DNA from 3 places in the Salinivibrio costicola subsp. alcaliphilus genome. Region 1 is predicted to be linked to each of the others. Evidence: predicted binding sites of a transcription regulator. Region 1 holds the regulator's gene; each other region holds the start of a gene.
What was found. Region 1 encodes MetJ, which represses methionine synthesis genes. Its sites were predicted from a motif close to TTAGACNTNTANANGTCTAA; they were not measured.

Region 1 (2,282 bases):
AGTTGCCCCACCACGCTAATGTTGCAGCCAATTCAGGCGTCTTCGCCACTACAGCGCCACCGACAATATCAGAGTGACCATTAATAAATTTAGTAGTGGAATGCACGATGATGTCCGCACCCAGTGAAAAAGGCTGTTGGAGTGCTGGCGATAAAAAGGTGTTATCGACCACCACCCATGCCCCCACTTGGTGGGCCTGTTGGCAGATTTTAGCAATATCGACCACACGCAATAGCGGATTAGAGGGTGTTTCAACTAACACCAGTTTCGGCTGTTTTGCCAGCGCAGCGGTTAACGCCTGGTGATCAGATTGATCGACAAAACTGACCTGCCAAATCCCTTGCTTGGCGCGTGACTCTAACAAGCGATAGGTACCACCATAACAGTCGTGCGGTGCAACAATATGATCCCCTGCATCCAGTAAAGACAACACCAAGTTAATGGCTGCCATCCCACAGTTGGTCACCACGGCACCGGCTCCGCCCTCCAGTTCCGTTAACGCTTGCTCTAACTGAGCTCGAGTTGGATTGCCCCCACGGGCATAATCATAAGTGGGAACGTCGCCAAAAGCAGGAAAACGATAGTTGGTTGATAAATACAAAGGCGGCACAACCGCATGATGTTGCGTGTCAGTGCCAATTCCTGTTCGAACGGCAATGGTGTCGGTTTTTTTACCTGTCATGGTTCATCCTTGCTCTTGTTGCGCTGGCACGATTTACGTGATCCAGTCGTCATCATACTACCTTACCTCTGTACTTTTAGGACGTCAACACTTCTAGACGTCTAAACACCTTTGCATGTGGCGGTTAATATAGCTAAAATCTCCGCAGCATCATTCTGGGTATTCCATAATCAAGATAGGTGAGACATGGCGCAGTGGAACGGCGATTACATTAATCCGTATGCCGAACATGGTAAAAAGAAAGAGCAGGTAAAGAAGATCACCGTCTCTATCCCACTTAAAGTATTAAAAATTCTTACTGATGAGCGCACTCGCCGTCAGGTTCATAACCTGCGTCATGCGACCAACAGTGAGCTATTGTGTGAGGCATTTTTACATGCCTATACCGGGCAGCCTCTGCCAACCGATGACGACATCCGTAAGGATAAACCCGATAGCATTCCTGCCGAGGCACGTCGGATCATGGAAGAGTTGGGTATTGAGTTTGACGACAGTGAATACTAAACAAAAAAACCGCCATCGGCGGTTTTTTTATGGTAAGACACTGTTTTCTAATTACAACATGTTTTCTTTACAACATGTTTTCTTTACAACATATAGTTGTCTGGCATCTCAATACGGGCTACGCCGGTTTCGACGGCCGCAAGCGCCACGGCACGTGCTACCTTGGGCAGTAAACGGGCATCCATCGGCTTGGGAATGATGTAATCCGGGCCAAAACTGAGTGAAGACAAGCCCGCGGCATCTAAGACCGATTGTGGTACAGGCTCTTTCGCCAAACCACGAATCGCTTCAACGGCGGCCAACTTCATCGCATCATTAATCTCACTGGCACGCACATCTAATGCTCCCCGGAAAATAAACGGGAAACACAAGACGTTATTCACCTGATTCGGGTAATCCGAACGCCCCGTTCCAATGATCAGATCATCCCGGACTTGGTGCGCAACCTCTGGGTTAATTTCAGGATCTGGGTTTGAGCAGGCAAACACGACAGGCTTATCCGCCATCAGTTTTAATGCCTCAGGCGAGAGCAAATCCGGGCCTGATACGCCAACAAAGAGATCCGCACCTTCAATCACATCTTCGAGGGTACGCTTATCCGTGTTATTGGCAAACAGCTGCTTATACTTGTTAATGTCATCACGACGGGTGTGAATCACCCCTTTGCGATCCAGCATGTAAATCTTTTCGCGCTGGGCGCCACATTTAATCAATAGCTCCATACAGGCCACCGCAGCGGCACCCGCACCGAGACACACGATGGTGGCTTCACCAATATCTTTGCCTTGCAACTCGAGCGCGTTAAGCATCCCCGCAGCAGTGACAATCGCGGTACCATGTTGATCATCATGGAAGACAGGCACTTCACAGCGTTCAATCAGCTGCTTTTCGATCTCAAAACAATCTGGGGCTTTGATATCTTCAAGGTTGATACCGCCAAAGGTGTCAGCAATATTGGCTACGGTATCAACAAACTCATCGATGGTGCGGTGTTTAACTTCAATGTCGATCGAGTCCAAGCCGGCAAAACGCTTGAACAATAACGCTTTGCCTTCCATGACAGGCTTTGACGCCATCGGCCCTAAATTCCCTAACC
Region 2 (2,282 bases), on a different contig from region 1:
CAGGCTTTCAGCATTAATAGTCAGCGGTTCTAGCCCTGATAGTCGACATGCCACAGACTGAGAGGGGCGCGCACGAGGGGTATGTTTCGCCACCACTTCGCTGATCGCTTGAATATGCTCGGGCGTGGTACCACAGCACCCACCCACCAAGTTAATAAAGCCAGAAGCGGCCCATTCGTCGATATGTTTTGCCATGTCTTCAGGCGAGAGATCGTATTCGCCAAACGCATTAGGTAAACCGGCATTGGGATGGACCGAAACAAATCCTTCGCAGATCTCACTGAGCTCTTTGACGTACTGACGCAATTCGGTTGGCCCCAGCGCACAGTTCAAACCAAAAGAAAGCGGTTCGACGTGGCGTAAAGAGTGATAAAACGCCGCGGTGGTTTGCCCAGAGAGCGTACGACCAGACGCATCGGTGATGGTGCCAGAGATCATAATGGGTAAGCGCACACCTCGGGCATCAAAGACTTTTTCAACAGCAAAGGCACAGGCTTTCGCGTTCAAGGTATCAAAGATGGTTTCCAACATGATGAGATCAACACCACCATCCATCAACGCCTCAGTGGACTCCGCATACCCCTCAACCAATTGATCAAAGGTGACATTACGAAAGCCAGGATCGTTCACATCTGGAGAGATAGAGCAAGTGCGATTCGTGGGTCCGAGAACCCCAGCAACAAAGCGTGGTTTTTCTGGGGTTTTCGCCGTCCAGTGGTCAGCCACGTCGCGAGCAAGACGCGCAGCAGCTAAATTTATCTCCGCACTGATGGCCTGCATGTCGTAATCGGCCATGGCTATCTGGGTCGCGTTGAACGTATTGGTTTCTATGATGTCCGCGCCCGCGGCCAGATAGTCGCTGTGTAACGCTGCTATTTTTTCAGGCTGCGTCAGTACCAAAAGGTCATTGTTACCTTTCACATCACAATGCCAGTCTTTAAAGCGTGCGCCGCGGTAATCGGCTTCGCCGAGTCCTAAGCCTTGGATCATGGTGCCCATACCACCATCGATCACCAAAATACACTTAGAGAGACGCTGTGTTAATCGATCCATTCTTACCCCGTGATATCACCATCCTGATTGCGATAGTTTTATCCTACCACAGCCATTTTGGAAATCTAGACGTCTATAAATATCGATTAATTTTGATCTATTTCAATTCAGCTGTTCGTTTTGAGTGCAATTTCTATTAATATTTTGTAACTCTTTCATTCCTCGTCGTACTAGGAAGCTGCATGTCTACCTACGCAATCCTCAGTTTCATGGCTGCTGCTGCCATCTTTATCGCCTTTATTAATAGTAAAATCAGCCGAGTACAAACGACTATCGCGATCACTGCAAGCTCTCTACTCCTTTCTCTTTTGATCGTGATCGCCGGTCAATACCAAGCCATTCCGTTAAAGGCGATGGCGGAGCAAATATTGACCGATATCCACTTTGATGCCTTTTTACTCAAAGGCGTACTCGGTTTCCTTTTATTTGCGGGCGGTATTGGTGTCAAGCTTCCCCATTTCTCTGATCAAAAATGGGAAATCACCACCCTCGTTCTCGGCGGCCTGTTGGTCTCTGTCTCGCTGGTTGGTGCCGGTATTTGGGGCGTCTTCCAACTGATCGGCATTCCTTTTGATTTTATCTATTGTTTATTGTTTGGGGCGCTGATTTCTCCAACCGATCCTATCGCGGTGTTGGCCATTGTTAAGCGGCTACAGGCACCTAGGCGGATCACCACCCAAATCGAGGGAGAGTCACTGTTTAACGACGGGGTCGGGATTGTTATTTTCGTGACGCTTTTTACCTTGGCGTTTGGCGACAGCGAGCCGACACTCGGTGGTACGATCGCATTGTTCTTACAAGAAGCTATCGGTGGGATTTTATACGGTCTGATATTGGGTTACCTGTTTCACCGTTTGATCTGCGCGACCAATGACCATTCCATGGAACTGCTACTGACATTGGCTATTCCTAGCGCGGGGTATGTGCTCGCCGATATGTTGCATGTTTCCGGGCCACTGGCGATGGTAGTATCTGGCATTATGATCGGTAACTGGACTCGCTTTATTGGCTTCTCCAAAGAGAGTGAGGATCATCTGGACCATTTTTGGGAATTGGTCGATGAGTTTTTGAATAGTTTACTGTTCTTGTTGATCGGGGTCAGCCTATTACAGATTAGCTTCCATAAGGAAGACTGGATCATTATGGCCGCAGTTGTACCCGTTGTACTGTTCGCCCGTTATCTCAGTGTGAAAGCCTGCTATTTCGGCTTCAATCGATTTCGTCAATAC
Region 3 (2,282 bases), on a different contig from region 1:
AATACCATCCCAAGTACGCAGGGACGAAGACAACTGGACATAATCAACTCCATTCTGTGATAATGATTATCGTTTGTTAACTGATAATTATTCACATCTAAGTCAGGACAACTAGTGGCAAAACAGGAACACTTCGTTCCAGTGATAGAACGACGTCATAGTCACCAAACGACAGGTGTGGACTTTCAACGGAATCAAAAAGGACGATTATGCAGGACTTCTCCTCTATTCGTGCATTTGTTGCTTTATGCCAACATCAAAGCCTAACGGCGGCCGCGAAAGCACTGGGACAGCCCAAATCAACTCTCAGTCGTCGTTTAGCGCAGCTCGAGACAGATATGGGGCAGTCACTGACACAACGGCAAGGAAACCGGCTAGTGTTAACCAAAGCAGGCGAGATATTTTCCCGTTACTGCCAACAAATGCTCGATTTGGTCGAGGAAAGTGAAGAAGCGATCCAAGGGTTAAATAATCACCTTCAAGGGCCAATTGACGTGATTTGCCACCCAGGCATGATGCGTGGATGGGCAGGGCCATCGATTAATGCCTTTTTAGCGCAACACCCCAAGGTTTCCATTACATTAACGAGTGACGTTAGCCCACCGCGTATCCAGTCTGCGGATCTGATTATTTGGGCGGGCGATATGATACTGCCGATGAACTGTCGGGCTCATAAGCTAGGCACTTGGCAATATGGTATTTATGCTGCACCACACTACGTGGCACAACACGGCCCTTTTATGCATCCAAGCGCTTTGGACGGCCATCCATGGCTGGATGTTTTTGCCCTTCGGCGGCAAGGGTTGACGCTCCATAATCACGATAAAACCTATCATTTAAGCGCCATGCCTAGCCGTTTCAATTGCGACATGATAGCGATCCAGTTAGATGCGATTGCAAATGGACAAGGTGTCGGACTTCTGCCGACTTGGAGTGCAGCTGGCTATCAGAAACACCACCCTGATAAAATTATACGGTGTTTAGCGCAATGGCACTCAGCGCCGGTTCCATTGCATCTTTATTGCAGTGCTGGCCGCCTTCCTCTGCGTGTCGAGTCACTCAAACATTGGCTGCAAGAAGCGGCTCCAACCGGCTGGCAACCCGCAAGTTCGCCTCAAGCCGTCACCTAGAACAATACGATACGACTCGCCTTTGCTATACCTAGAGAGGTCCCCTGATGCATTAACTGACTTGCGTTTATCGTATTTGCGAATAAAATAGACGTCTAGAAGTTAAAACATCTGAGATGTTCGGCGAGACAACTCGCTACGTATCGTCGGTATTCTTGATAACCAATGAGAGTGTCACATGGCTAAGCACCTGTTTACCTCAGAGTCCGTCTCTGAAGGCCATCCTGATAAAATCGCCGATCAGATTTCTGATGCGGTCTTGGATGCCATTCTTGAGCAAGATCCCAAAGCGCGCGTTGCCTGCGAAACCTATGTGAAGACCGGAATGGTCATGGTAGGCGGGGAAGTGACGACCTCAGCCTGGGTTGATATTGAAGAGCTCACTCGCCAAACGGTATGCGATATTGGTTACGTCCATTCCGATATGGGTTTTGATGCCAATTCTTGTGCAGTATTGAACACCATTGGCAAGCAATCGCCTGATATAAACCAAGGCGTTGACCGCGCTGATCCCAAAGATCAAGGTGCCGGCGATCAAGGGATTATGTTTGGTTTTGCCACCAATGAAACCAATGTACTGATGCCAGCCCCTATTACTTACTCACACCGTTTGGTTGAGCGCCAAGCGCAAGTGCGTAAAGATGGCACCTTAGATTGGCTACGTCCTGATGCAAAAAGCCAGGTCACTTTCGCCTACGACAACGGCAAGATTGCGGGCATTGACGCCGTGGTGCTGTCAACACAGCATTGCGACAGCATTTCAACCGACGATCTCCGCGAAGCGGTCATGGAAGAAATTATCAAACCGGTTCTGCCTGCAGAATGGCTCACCAAAGAGACCAAATTCTTTATTAATCCAACGGGTCGCTTTGTGATTGGTGGCCCGATGGGAGACTGTGGTTTAACCGGCCGTAAAATTATCGTGGATACCTACGGTGGCGCAGCCCGTCACGGTGGCGGGGCATTCTCAGGCAAAGATCCATCAAAAGTGGATCGTTCTGCCGCCTACGCCGCACGTTATGTAGCGAAAAACATCGTCGCAGCTGGCCTTGCTGACCGCTGTGAGATTCAATTGTCGTACGCCATTGGTGTGGCCGAGCCAACGTCTATCATGGTCGAAACCTTTGGCACTGAAAAAGTGGCGCCAGAGGT

Region 2: the regulator MetJ is predicted to act here: its motif matches at 1,111-1,130, upstream of metH (methionine synthase).
Region 3: the regulator MetJ is predicted to act here: its motif matches at 1,218-1,237, upstream of metK (methionine adenosyltransferase).

What each region holds. Positions count from the first base shown of each region.
Region 1 covers NZ_MUFR01000002.1:78,685-80,966, reverse strand. The annotation lists gene metB (cystathionine gamma-synthase) at 1-682, opposite strand, end outside; gene metJ (met regulon transcriptional regulator MetJ) at 869-1,186, shown strand; gene BZJ21_RS01080 (malic enzyme-like NAD(P)-binding protein) at 1,270-2,282, opposite strand, start outside.
Region 2 covers NZ_MUFR01000016.1:70,789-73,070, forward strand. The annotation lists gene metH (methionine synthase) at 1-1,053, opposite strand, end outside; gene BZJ21_RS07435 (cation:proton antiporter) at 1,236-2,282, shown strand, end outside.
Region 3 covers NZ_MUFR01000014.1:11,751-14,032, reverse strand. The annotation lists gene BZJ21_RS06415 (ligand-gated channel protein) at 1-41, opposite strand, end outside; gene BZJ21_RS06410 (LysR family transcriptional regulator) at 210-1,130, shown strand; gene metK (methionine adenosyltransferase) at 1,309-2,282, shown strand, end outside.